Regions from separate parts of the Streptomyces sp. NPDC048462 genome, predicted to be linked through region 2. Evidence: riboswitches for the same ligand, from Rfam matches in the RefSeq annotation. Region 2 holds a riboswitch; each other region holds the start of a gene.
What was found. Region 2 has a riboswitch for S-adenosylmethionine ahead of ACGFU6_RS04000 (hypothetical protein). Riboswitches for the same ligand answer to the same signal wherever they lie in the genome.
Positions count from the first base shown of each region.

Region 1 (4,438 bases), on a different contig from region 2:
TGATCCTGGTCTTCTACCACAAGCACACGCAGTTCGCGGGTCCCGGCCGGACCAACAAGAACGTCGTGGGCATGCCGCTGCTGCCGGTGTACATGGCCAAGGCCGGAGGCTTCTTCTTCCTGGTCTTCGGTGTCATCGCCGTCATCGCGGGCATCGCCTCGATCAACCCGATCTGGGCCATCGGCCCGTACCGCCCGGACCAGGTGTCCACCGGCGCCCAGCCCGACTGGTACATGGGCTTCGCCGAGGGTCTCGTCCGAGTGATGCCTGGCTGGGAGATCAACCTCTGGGGTCATACGCTCGTCCTGGGCGTGCTCATCCCACTGGTGCTCTTCGGGCTGATCCTGGGTGCGATCGCGATGTACCCGTTCATCGAGTCCTGGGTCACCGGGGACAAGCGCGAGCACCACATCCTGGACCGCCCGCGCAACGCCCCGACCCGTACGGCCTTCGGTGTCGCGTGGATCACGGTGTACTTCATCGGTCTGGTGGGCGGCGGTAACGACCTCTGGGCGACGCACTTCCACCTGTCGCTGAACTCGATCTCGTGGTTCGTCCGGATCTTCTTCTTCGTCGGACCGGTCCTCGCGTTCGTCGCCACCAAGCGGATCTGCCTCGGCCTCCAGCGCCGGGACAAGGAGAAGGTGCTGCACGGGCGCGAGTCCGGGCTCATCAAGCGCCTGCCGCACGGTGAGTTCGTCGAGGTCCACGAGCCGCTGTCGCAGGGCCAGCTGCACACCCTCACCGCGCACGAGCAGTACGCGCCGGTCGAGCTCGGCCCGCTGGTCGACGAGAACGGTGTCAAGCGCAAGGTGTCGCCGGTGGAGAAGGTGCGCGCCAAGCTCAGCAAGAGCTACTTCGGCGAGCACAACCAGATCCCCAAGGCGTCCCCCGAGGAGTACAAGGAGATCACCGAGGGCCACGGCCACCACTGATCACCTGAGCTGATCGCCACAGCGGGAGCCCCGTCCATCCATACGATGGACGGGGCTCTTCGCTGTCCCCGGCGCTCGATAGGGTGGTCGCATCCCTATATCGGCTGTGGACCCCAGGAGCGGACCATGAACGTTGTGACCCCGGTCGGCGGCGACAGCGTGGCGGCTCGTACCTGGCCCGGCGTGCTGACCCCGCTGCTGCGCGGCGAGGACCTGAGCGCGGACGACACCGCGTGGGCGATGGACCGCATCATGAGCGGCGAGGCGACCGACGTGCAGATCGCCGGCTTCGCGGTGGCCCTGCGCGCCAAGGGCGAGACCGTCACGGAGGTCACCGGCCTGGTCCGTGCGATGTACGAGCACGCCACCACGATCCACGTGCCCGGCCGCACGGTCGACATCGTCGGCACCGGCGGCGACATGGCCAAGACGGTCAACATCTCCACCATGTCCGCGATCGTCCTGGCCGGGGCGGGCGCCAAGGTCGTCAAGCACGGCAACCGCGCCTCCTCCTCGGCCAGCGGCTCCTCCGACGTACTGGGCAAGCTCGGCGTCAACCTGGACCTGCCCCCGCAGCGCGTCGTCGAGGTGGCCGAGGAAGCGGGCATCACCTTCTGCTTCGCGGTGAAGTTCCACCCCGCCCTGCGCTACGCGGCGAAGGCCCGCGCGGAGCTGGGCGCCCCGACCACCTTCAACATCCTGGGCCCGCTCACCAACCCGGCCCAGGTGCGCTCCCAGGCCATCGGTGTCGCCGATCTGCGGATGGCGCCCATCGTCGCGGGCGTGCTCGCCGAACGAGGCAACTCCGCGCTGGTCTTCCGCGGCGACGACGGCCTGGACGAGCTGACCACCACCGCGACCTCCCGGGTCTGGGTGGCCCGCGACGGCGTCGTGCGCGAGCAGGCCTTCGACCCGCGCGACGTCGGGCTGGAGCTGGTGCCGGTGGAGGCGCTGCGCGGCGCCGACGCCTCGTACAACGCCGATGTGGCCCGCCGGCTGCTGGCCGGCGAAACGGGGCCCGTACGGGACGCCGTCCTGCTCAACGCGGCGGCGGCGCTGGTCGCGCTCGACCCGGGCGACGGCACGCTCGACGAGCAGCTCGCCGCCGGTATGGCGAGGGCCGCCGAGTCCATCGACTCCGGGTCCGCGGGGCGCGCGCTGGAGAGATGGGTCGCGGCCAGCAACGCCTGAGCACGCGACCCTGACACACGGAACACGGAGCGAGGCGCAGTCCAGATCATGGACTGCGCCTTGCGCGTTCTCCCACGTATGGCAAGATGCTGCGCAGGTCATGAGTGACAGCGACTACGGCCCCGGCCCGCTGTCCGGCAACCCTCCGTCCGTGGCGGGGTGCCCCGGGTGAAGACCAGGCCGTAGGCAGCGAGGTCTGCGGCAAGCGCGGACCCCTCGACGTCGTAAGGCGTCCACCCGTGGGGTCCTGGTCCTCAGGGAGCCTCTGTGAGCAAGCGAATGCGATAGGGCTTTTCGGCCCTCCTCCGCACACCCTCTTTTCTTCCTTCCGTGCTGCCGCGTATCCGCAGGCACCGGAATTCGCCTGCCTGTTACGGGAGTTCGTCATGTCTGTCTTCACCGCTGCCACCGACCAGTCCATTTGTACCCCACTGCCCGTTCTGGGCAAGGATGTGACGGTTCCGCTGGTGACCGGCGGTGAGGTCACGTACGCCGCACTGGACTACGCCGCCAGCGCCCCGGCCCTGCAGCGCGTGTGGGACGACGTCGCCGCGTACGCGCCGTACTACGGCAGCGTCCACCGAGGCGCCGGCTACCTCTCGCAGCTCTCCACGGACCTCTTCGAGTCCAGCCGCGTGACCGTCGCGGAGTTCCTCGGCTGCCGCGCCGACGACCAGGTGATCTTCACCCGGTCGACCACCGACTCGCTCAACCTGCTCGCGGCGGCGCTCCCCGCCGACTGCCAGGTGTTCGTCTTCGAGACCGAGCACCACGCGTCCCTGCTGCCCTGGCGCGATGCCCGGGTGACCTACCTGAACGCCCCGCGCACCCCCGCGCAGGCCGTCGCCACGCTGGAGCGGGCCCTGGCGGACCGCGACTCTTCCCCAAGCTCTCAGCTTCGTTCGAGCAGGGGAGGACCCATTGGCCCCGCGCTCGTCTGCGTCACCGGAGCCTCCAACGTCACCGGTGAGCTGTGGCCCGTCAAGGAGCTCGCCGCCGCCGCGCACGCCCACGGCGCCCGGATCGTCCTCGACGCGGCCCAGCTCGCCCCGCACCACCCCGTCGACATCAGCGAGCTGGACGTCGACTGGGTCGCCTTCTCCGGCCACAAGCTGTACGCGCCCTTCGGCTCCGGCGTGCTGGCCGGCCGCTCCGACTGGCTGCGCGACGCCGAGCCCTACCTGGCCGGCGGCGGCGCCTCCCGCAAGGTCGCCCGGCGCGCCGACGGCGGGGTGGACGTCGAGTGGCACAGCACCGCCGCCCGCCACGAGGCCGGCTCGCCCAACGTCATCGGTGTCTACTCCATCGCCTCCGCCTGCAAGGCGCTCACCGAGGCCGGGTTCGACAGCCTGGTCGCCCGCGAGCAGCAACTGGTCTCCGAGGTCCGCGCCGGACTCGCGGAGGTCCCCGAGGTCAAGGTGCTCTCACTGTTCGGTGACGACGCGCCCCGGGTCGGCGTCATCTCCTTCGTGGTGGAGGGCTGGAACAGCTCGCACTTCGCCGCGGCGCTCTCCGCCGAGTACGGCATCGGGGTACGCGACGGACTGTTCTGCGCCCACCCGCTGGTGCGCACCCTGCTCGGCAGTGACCCGCAGGAGGTCGGCGAGTGCGGCGCGCCGGAGGCCGAGCCGGGCGAGCGGTCGCTCAACGCGATCCGGGTCAGCTTCGGTGCCGGTACGCCGGACGAGCACATCGAGCGCTTCGTGCGGGCCGTCAAGGAGCTGGTGAGCGAGGGCGCCCAGTGGAAGTACCGCACCGAGGACGGCCGTTGCGTCCCGGACCGGGGCACCGCACAGCACTGAGCCGTGTAAAGCGGTGGGGGGGGGGGGGGGGGGGGGGCCCCCCCCCCCCCCCCCCCCCGAACGCGTTTCACGGAGACTAGCCGTCCAGGCCGATGGCGAAGGCCGCCTCCAGGTCGTGCTGCGAGTACGTACGGAACGCCACGTGGGTGTCGGTCCCCTCGACGCCGGGGATCTTGCTGATCCGGCCGGGGATGACCTCGGCCAGATCGTCGTGCTTGGCCACCCGGACCATGGCGATCAGGTCGTACGTGCCGGTTACCGAGAAGACCTCGCTGACGCTGTCCAGCGCCGCGACGGCCTCGGCGATCTCGGGGATCCGGTCCACGCTGGTTTTGATGAGCACGATCGCGGTGATCACGGCTGGCTTTCTCCCTCGGTGGCCGTGGCTGGAGACTTCACTCTAGCCCCACGCCCGTAGCGCCCCCACGCGTAAAGGAAGCCGACGGCGAAGCCGACCACATGGGCGAGATAGGCCACGCCGGGGCCGCTGCCGGCGCCCTCCGCGGCCAG
Region 1 is NZ_JBICXG010000005.1:357,422-361,859, forward strand. Features, by position in the region: gene ACGFU6_RS12530 (cytochrome bc complex cytochrome b subunit) at 1-935, shown strand, start outside; gene trpD (anthranilate phosphoribosyltransferase) at 1,062-2,126, shown strand; SAM riboswitch class IV at 2,223-2,340, shown strand; gene ACGFU6_RS12540 (aminotransferase class V-fold PLP-dependent enzyme) at 2,513-3,928, shown strand; gene ACGFU6_RS12545 (Lrp/AsnC family transcriptional regulator) at 4,005-4,286, opposite strand; gene ACGFU6_RS12550 (rhomboid family intramembrane serine protease) at 4,283-4,438, opposite strand, start outside.
Region 1: linked by a shared signal. The riboswitch ahead of ACGFU6_RS12540 (aminotransferase class V-fold PLP-dependent enzyme) and the one ahead of ACGFU6_RS04000 (hypothetical protein) in region 2 are both predicted to bind S-adenosylmethionine.

Region 2 (4,438 bases):
CCGGGTTGTCGAGCAGCATCGCCCGTGCCGCGTCGCTCCCCGCGAAGGGCAGCACCGGCACGCTCCAGGATGTGGAGCACATCGTCGTCCTGATGCAGGAGAATCGATCCTTCGACCACTACTTCGGCACCATGAAGGGTGTGCGCGGCTTCGGTGATCCGCGTCCGGTCACGCTGCCCAGCGGGAAGCCGGTCTGGCACCAGAAGGACGGACTCGGCAAGGAGGTGCTGCCGTTCCGGCCGCCCGCCGACGACCTCGGGCTGCAGTTCCTCCAGGACCTGAACCACGACTGGGCCGGCGGTCACCGGGCGATGAACAAGGGCGCGTACGACCAGTGGGTGCCGGCCAAGACGGCCACCACGATGGCCCACCTCACACGCGCAGACATCCCGTTCCACTACGCACTCGCCGACGCGTTCACCGTCTGCGACGCCTACCACTGCTCGTTCCTCGGTTCGACCGACCCGAACCGGTACTACCTGTGGAGCGGGTACACCGGCAACGACGGCACCGGTGGCGGCCCTGTGCTCGGGAACGCGGAGGCAGGGTACGGCTGGACCACCTACCCCGAGCGGCTGGAGAAGGCCGGGGTGTCGTGGAAGGTCTACCAGGACATCGGTGACGGGCTCGACGCCGCAGGGTCCTGGGGGTGGATCGACGACGCGTACCGGGGGACGTACGGCGACAACTCGCTTCTCTACTTCAACAGTTATCGCAACGCCAAGCCCGGAGACCCGCTCTTCGACAAGGCGCGCACCGGTACCGACGTCAAGAACGGTGACGGGCTCCTCGACGACCTGAAGGCGGATGTCCGGGCCGGGACGCTTCCCAAGATCTCGTGGGTGGTGTCTCCGGAGGCGTACAGCGAGCACCCCAACTGGCCTGCCAACTACGGTGCCTGGTACATCTCGCAGGTGCTGGACGCGCTGACCTCCAATCCCGAGGTCTGGGGCCGGACCGCCCTCTTCATCACCTACGACGAGAACGACGGCTTCTTCGACCATGTCGTGCCGCCGTTCGTGCCGTCGGGCGCGGCGCAGGGGCTGTCGACCGTGGACACCTCCGCCGACCACTTCCCCGGCGACATCGCCAACGCCGCCGGGCCGTACGGGCTCGGCCAGCGGGTGCCCATGACCGTCGTGTCCCCCTGGAGCACCGGCGGGTTCGCGTGTTCGGAGGTCTTCGACCACACCTCCGTCATCCGGTTCATGGAGGAGCGCTTCGGCGTGCACGAGCCGAACATCTCGCCGTGGCGGCGCGCCGTCTGCGGCGACCTCACCTCGGCGTTCGACTTCAGCCGCACGGACGCCGCGCCCGCCGGGCTGCCCTCCACGGACGGATACGCGCCGCCGGACGGGAACCGGCACCCCGACTACGTACCGGTGCCGCCCGTCTCCGGCAGTGTGCCGAAGCAGGAGTCCGGCACGCGTCCCACCCGGCCGCTGCGGTACGCGCCCCTCGTGGACGGGGCGGCCGATCCCGGGACCGGGAAGTACCAGCTCACCTTCAGTGGGGGCGACGCGGCCGGGGCGCAGTTCCTGGTGACGTCCGCGAACCGCGGCGACGGGCCCTGGACCTACACCACAGAGGCGGGCAAGTCGCTCTCCGACAGCTGGAACACGGCCTACTCCAGCGGAGTGACGGACCTCACCGTGCACGGCCCGAACGGGTTCCTGCGCGGCTTCCGCGGGCCCGGCAAGCCGGCCGGACCGGAGGTGACGGCACGTCACAACCCGGCCAGTGGGGCCATCGACCTGACCCTCACCCATGCCGGTTCGGGGACCGTCCAGCTGACCGTGCGCAACGCGGACGCGTACGGCGGGGGCGCGCAGACCTTCGCCGTGCGGGCGGGCGCGACCGTGAAGCACACCGTTGACCTGCGGGGGAGCAAGCGCTGGTACGACGTCACGGTGGTGTCGGACGCGGACGCCACGTTCCTGCGCCGGTTCGCCGGACACGTCGAGACGGGCGAGGCCGGCACGAGCGATCCGGGCCTCGTCACCGGCTGACCGGCCGCCCCGGCGCGCCCATCCGGCAGCCGGGCGGCCATCGGGGAGAGTCGGGGGCGCACGGACCGGCGCAGCCGTTCCTGTGCGTCCCTGACGGGCCGTCGGCTGTGCGGGCCCTGCGTGTCGGGGCGCACCGCCCCGGTGCGTTAGGGTTTTTACCGGGTCATGAGTTCCAGTGCGCAGCCCCGGCTTGCTGGACGGCACCCCGCTCCGCTGCGGGTGCTCCGGGTGACGACCTGCCCCGTGCGCGAGGTGCGGGGAACAGCGGACCGCGGTGCAGAGCGCTCGGGGTCCATCATCCCCGGAAGGCGGGACTCACCATGCTGCGTCATCTCCACGAGCACGGCTCCGTGCGGAGCGAGGACTGCGACCGGTACGCCGCGGGCCATCAAGTGCACTGGATCCACGCCAAGAAGTGCCGGCAGGAGCCCGGTCAGGCCGTCGAGATACTGCTGACCGCCGGTGATGTCCAGGACGACGGGTGGGTCGAACTGCGCGCCGCCTTCGACTACGCGGGCAGCCTTCCCAGGGTGTGGACGCATGCTCCCGACGGGCTGCGCGAGGCGCTCGCCGGTCACCGCGGGCGGGTGTACTGGCTCGACCGGTGGCACGCGCTGAAGCTCGTCGACGGTGCAGGCCGGGTCGCCGGGCTCGTCAACGTCGCCTACGAGAGAGGCGAGTTGTGCGGAGCCCGGGGTCCCGGCCGCTCGTAGCCCAAGGGCCGTCCCGGGGCGGAGGCGGAGCTTCGGCGGGGTGATCAATTGTCGGGACATGTCGGCCTGTTGCTTCATTCAGAGCGCACAATTGATCGCTATTGACCGCTGCGGCGTCACATAAAATCCTTATAGTGGGCGTGCGTTGATCGCCTGATCGTGACGCGTGACGTGTTCGCCACAGAAGTCAGGACGATGACGCGCCCATCCTCCACAGAGCCCGAGTCCGCCTCGCCCCGTCCGGAGTGCCCCGCGCACGCGGGGGCGGGTGCCGTGCCCCTCAGCGGGCCCTCGTTCCAGACCGAGCCGCAGGCCGTCTATCGCGCCATGCGGCGGGATCACGGGCCGGTCGTCCCCGTCGAGCTGCCGGGCGGATTCCCCGCCTGGCTGGTCATCGGGTACCGCGAGCTCCATCAGGTCACCAGCGACGGTGAGCTCTTCCCCCGCGATGTCGGACTGTGGAACCAGTGGGAGCACATCCCCGACGACTGGCCGCTGCTGCCCATGGTCGGACGACCGCTGCCGTCCATCTACTTCAGCGCCGGGGACGAGCACCGGCGGCACGCGCGGATGGTCGGACCCGCCCTCGAAGGGGCCGACCCGTTCGAGATCCGCCGCCACAGCGAGCAGCTGGCCGACCGGCTGATCGACGCCGTGTGCAGCCGGGGCACGGCCGACCTCGTCGCCGACTTCTGCGAACCCCTTCCCGTGCTCGTCCTCGCACGCCTGGTCGGCTTCCCCGACGACGAAGGGGCCGGCATCGCCCGGGTGCTGAAGGACCTGGCCGACGGCGGTCCGGGCGCGCAGGACGCCCACCTGCGTTTCGGGGAGCACATGACACGGCTGGTCGCCGCGAAGCGTGCCGAGCCCGGCGACGACGTCACCTCGCGGATGCTCGCATTCCCCGAGGCCTTCACCGACGAGGAGTACATGCTCGACCTGATGGCCATCACGGCCGCCGGGCACCTCACCACCGCCGACTGGATCAGCAACTCGCTGCGGCTGATGCTCACCGAGGACGAGTTCGCGCACTCGATGGCGGGCGGCCGGCGCAGTGTCGCCGAGACCATGAACGAGGTGCTCTGGGAGGACGCGCCGACGCAGATCCTCGCCGGACGCTGGGCCGCCCGGGACACCCGGCTCGGCGGACACTCGATCACGGCGGGGGACATGCTCCTGCTCGGGCTCGGCGCCGCCAACACCGATCCGCTGATCCGGCAGAGCCTGTCCGGCGGCGGCCCCTCCGCCCAAGGGGGCAACGGCGCGCATCTCGCCTTCAGCCACGGCGAGTACCGGTGCCCCTTCCCCGCCCAGGAGATCGCGGAGATCATCGCGCGGACCGGCATCGAGGTGCTGCTCGACCGGCTGCCCGATCTGGAGCTACGGGTTCCCGTCCCGGACCTCGTGCGACGGCCCTCCGCGTTCCTGCGCGGGACCACCTCGCTCCCCGTTCGGTTCACCCCCGTTCGTACGACAGGAGACCTCACGTGAACTGCCCTCACGCCGCCGCGCACGCCGCCGCCGCCCCGAGCGTCGCGACCGTCGTCATCGACCCCATGGTCCAGGACCTGGACGGCGAGACGGCGAGGCTGCGCGAAGCAGGCCGGCTCGCCCGGATCGAGCTGCTCGGCGTACCGGCCTGGACCATCACCCGCTATGCCGACGCCCGCCGGCTCCTGGTCGACCCGAGGCTGGTGAAGGACCTCGACGCCTGGG
Region 2 is NZ_JBICXG010000002.1:153,491-157,928, reverse strand. Features, by position in the region: gene ACGFU6_RS04005 (phosphocholine-specific phospholipase C) at 1-2,009, shown strand, start outside; SAM riboswitch class IV at 2,171-2,280, shown strand; gene ACGFU6_RS04000 (hypothetical protein) at 2,330-2,722, shown strand; gene ACGFU6_RS03995 (cytochrome P450) at 2,918-4,213, shown strand; gene ACGFU6_RS03990 (cytochrome P450) at 4,210-4,438, shown strand, end outside.

Region 3 (4,438 bases), on a different contig from region 2:
CTCGACCCCCGAGAGTGCAAGCGTCCCCCTCCGGAGTGTGGACAACGAGCGCCCCTGCGGAGCGTGGACGACCGGAGGGCCGCAGCGGGCTCCGGACGCACGGAGGGCCCGTACCCCAGGGGTACGGGCCCTCCGTGCGTGAGTAGTGTCGTTGGCCGACCGCGCCGAACTCAGCCGACGGCGAGCTTGACCATGTCCGCCTGCGGCCCCTTCTGGCCCTGCGAGATTTCGAATTCAACTCGCTGACCCTCTTCGAGGGTGCGGTATCCGTCCATCTGGATCGCGCTGTAGTGGACGAAAACATCCGCACCACCGTCGACCGCGATGAAGCCGTACCCCTTCTCCGCGTTGAACCACTTGACGGTGCCCTGAGCCATGCCTAACTCCCCTATTACTGGCCCTTGCACAGGACCGCACTTCGCGGGCCCGGGTCAGAACTCACCCTCCGACAGGAGAGGGTGCGTGCGCCGGAACGCGTCGACCGCGGCCGAATGTATCTGCCCAACTGCCCTCTGCAACAGGTCAATCGGACGAGAATTCTGGGCATCGCCGAACGCCCGAATATGAGGAACTCATGAGATTCCAGGGCAAGTCGGGCCAGGCAAAGGCGACTTATGGCGCAAGAGGCTCAGGCACTTTGGCTGCATCTTGTCGTGGCCGGGCGCATTCTCATATGCGGGGGGCACGGGCAGCGGAGGGGGCTTCCCACACTCTACCGCGCTCAACCATGCAGAATTGCCCCCTCCGCTTCTGTCGCGGAGAGGGCAATCGCGGTGACTCGTCGAAGCGGGACCGCTCGGGTCCCGGGGCTCAGCAGCCGCCGGCGACGGCCGGGATGATCGAGATGCCGGCGCCGTCCGGGGTGACCGCTTCCAGGCCTCCCTGGAAGCGCACGTCGTCGTCGTTGACGTACACGTTGACGAAGCGGCGGAGCTTGCCCTGGTCGTCCAGGACGCGGGCGGCGATGCCCGGGTGGTCCTTCTCCAGGGACTCGATGACCTGGGAGAGGGTCGCGCCCTCTGCCGGGACCTCGGCCTGGCCGCCCGTGTAGGTGCGGAGGATGGTGGGGATACGGACCTTGACGCTCATGGTGGGAGCCCTTCCTGGAGTCACGGGTGGCCGGAGGCTGCGGCAGCCTCTCAGCTGGTGCGGCGGACCGCTCAGGCGGTACCGAGGCCGGCGGCACGGAAGGCGTCCAGGCTCGGCCTGATCGTCGCCGTCGCCTGCGAGGTGGCGGCCACCGCGTCGAGCGTCTTGAGGCCGTCACCGGTGTTCAGGACGACCGTGGTGAGCGACGGGTCGAGCAGACCCGCCTCGATCAGCTTCTTCGTCACGCCGACGGTCACCCCGCCCGCGGTCTCGGCGAAGATGCCCTCGGTGCGCGCCAGCAGCTTGATCGCGTCGACGACCTGCTCGTCGTTGACGTCCTCGACGGCGCCGCCGGTGCGGCGGGCGATGTCCAGGACGTACGGGCCGTCGGCCGGGTTGCCGATCGCCAGGGACTTGGCGATGGTGTTCGGCTTCTGCGGCCGCACCACGTCGTGACCGGCCTTGAAGGCGGTGGAGACCGGCGAGCAGCCCTCGGCCTGGGCTCCGAAGATCTTGTACGGCCTGTCCTCGACCAGACCGAGCTTGATCAGCTCCTGGAGACCCTTGTCGATCTTCGTGAGCTGCGAGCCGGACGCGATCGGGATCACGATCTGGTCGGGCAGCCGCCAGCCGAGCTGCTCGCAGATCTCGTACGCGAGCGTCTTGGAACCCTCGCCGTAGTACGGGCGCAGGTTGACGTTGACGAAGCCCCAGCCCTCACCGAGCGGGTCACCGATGAGCTCCGAGCAGAAGCGGTTGACGTCGTCGTAGTTGCCCTCGATGCCGACCAGCTCACCGCCGTACACGGCGGCCATGACGACCTTGCCCTGCTCCAGGTCGTGCGGGATGAACACACAGGAGCGCAGGCCGGCGCGGGCGGCGGCGGCGCCCACCGCACCGGCGAGGTTGCCGGTGGAGGAGCAGGAGAGCGTGGTGAAACCGAAGGCGCGGGCGGCTTCGACGGCGATCGCGACGACACGGTCCTTGAAGGAGTGCGTCGGGTTGCCGGAGTCGTCCTTGACGTACAGGCCACCGGTGACGCCCAGCTCACGGGCGAGGTTGTCGGCCTTGACCAGCTTGGTGAAGCCGGGGTTGATGTTCGGCTTCTCCGCGACGTCGGAGGGGACCGGCAGCAGCGGCGCGTAGCGCCAGATGTTGTCGGGTCCGGCCTCGATGCGCTTCTTCAGCTCGTCCGGGGAACCGGTCGGCAGGTCGTAGGCCACTTCGAGCGGTCCGAAACAGCTCGAACAGGCGAAAAGGGGACCGAGTGCGAATCGTTCTCCGCACTCGCGGCAGGAAAGTGCCGCGGCGGGACCGAGGTCCACAGAAGATTCGGTAGATGTTGCAACAGTCTCAACAGCCATGATGGCGAGGCCCTTTCTCCTCATCTTCCTCGTGACGCGTTTCGCCACAAGACGGAATTGGCACCTTCCCCACCCGACCTCGCGGAAGGGGGTCCCCCCTGCTCGAGCGAAGTCGAGAGCTTGGGGGTGGGATGGTTGCCGGGACTTCAACGGGCCGTTCCCTCTGTCCCTCTGGATGAGCGCTATGGCACTGGATCATCGATCCAGGCGTTTATCGGCGGACGGACCCCGGCATGCCACGGCCATCTGCGTTGTTCAAGACTGTAACCGAAGCACCGGACTGTTGAGATAGTCGTCCGAACCGCGAGATGGATCACATACAGGGAGTATCGACCGTGCTGGAAGAGGTCGAACGCTGGCTGACCAGGCGTTCCTGGTCGTGCGCCGACCGCCCGCTGGAGCAGCTCCTGGCCGCCAGGGGAGGCGACCCGAGGCGCAGCCGCGTGAGTGTCGTACTGCCCGCGCTCAACGAGGAGGCGACGGTCGGGGACATCGTCCGCACCATCCGGCGCGAGCTCATGGAGAAGGTCCGGCTGGTCGACGAACTCGTGGTGATCGACTCCGGCTCCACGGACGCGACCTCCGAGGTCGCCCGCGAGGCGGGCGCCCGGGTGATCCACCGGGACGCGATCCTGCCCCGGCTGCCGGCTGTCCCCGGCAAGGGCGAGGTGCTGTGGCGGTCACTGCTGGTGACCGGCGGTGACATCGTCTGCTTCGTCGACGCCGACCTGAAGGACTTCTCGGCCGACTTCGTCTCCGGCATCGTCGGCCCGCTGCTGACCGACCCCTCGGTGCAGTTCGTCAAGGCGATGTACGACCGTCCCCTCGGGGACACCGCCGGTCAGGGCGGGCGGGTCACCGAACTGGTGGCACGGCCGCTGCTCAATCTGCACTGGCCGCAGCTGGCCGGCTTCGTCCAGCCGCTGGGCGGCGAGTACGCCGTACGCCGCTCGCTGCTCGAACAGCTGCCGTTCCCGGTCGGTTACGGAGTGGAGCTGGGGCTGCTCGTCGACGCCCTGCACACCGTCGGACTGGACGCGCTCGGCCAGGTCGACGTCGGCGTCCGCGTCCACCGCCACCAGGACGGCCGGGCGCTCGGCCGGATGGCGGCGGCCATCTACCGGACCGCCCAGCTGCGGCTGTCGCGCGGACATCTGGTCCGCCCCGCGCTGACCCAGTTCGAGCGCGGCGAGAACGGCTTCGTGCCGCACACCTACCCGGTGGACACCGAGGAGCGGCCGCCGATGCGCGAGATCGAGGAGTACGTCGCACGCCGGGCGGCATGACGCGGGACGGCGCGAAGCGGCGGCGGCTCTGCGGGACGACACCGTACGCACGTTTGGACGGTTCGGGATCGGGCTAGATTCCGCGCATGGTCTCCGAGCACGCCCCCCAGTCCGCCGCCCAGGTTCTCGTCGCGTCCAACCGCGGCCCGGTCTCGTACACCCTGCGCGACGACGGCTCGCTCGACGCGAAACGGGGCGGCGGCGGGCTCGTCTCGGGGCTGAGCGCGGTGGACGACAAGATGTGGGTCTGCGCCGCGCTCGGTGACGGCGACCGCGAGGCGGTACGGCGCGGGGTCGGTGAACCGGGCGTACGGATGCTCGACATCGACGCGGGCGTGCACGCCGACGCGTACAACGGCATCGCCAACTCGGTGCTCTGGTTCGTCCACCACATGCTCTACCAGACCCCGGTGGAACCCGTCTTCGACGCGGAGTTCCGCCGCCAGTGGGCGTCCTTCGAGGCCTACAACCTGGCCTTCGCCCAGGCGCTCGCCGAGGAGGCGGGCGTGGGCGCGGCGGTCCTGGTGCAGGACTACCACCTGGTGCTGGTGCCCGCCATGCTCCGCGACCTCCGCCCCGACCTGCGGATCGGCCACTTCTCGCACACCCCGTGGGCGCCCGTCGACTACTTCCGGATGCTGCCCGACGACATCGCGGAGCAGGTGCTGCGCGGCATCCTCGGCGCCGACCGGGCCGCGT
Region 3 is NZ_JBICXG010000013.1:79,652-84,089, reverse strand. Features, by position in the region: gene ACGFU6_RS22220 (cold-shock protein) at 171-377, opposite strand; gene ACGFU6_RS22215 (MoaD/ThiS family protein) at 811-1,089, opposite strand; gene thrC (threonine synthase) at 1,161-2,453, opposite strand; SAM riboswitch class I at 2,471-2,635, opposite strand; gene ACGFU6_RS22205 (glucosyl-3-phosphoglycerate synthase) at 2,789-3,739, shown strand; gene ACGFU6_RS22200 (trehalose-6-phosphate synthase) at 3,826-4,438, shown strand, end outside.
Region 3: linked by a shared signal. The riboswitch ahead of thrC (threonine synthase) and the one ahead of ACGFU6_RS04000 (hypothetical protein) in region 2 are both predicted to bind S-adenosylmethionine.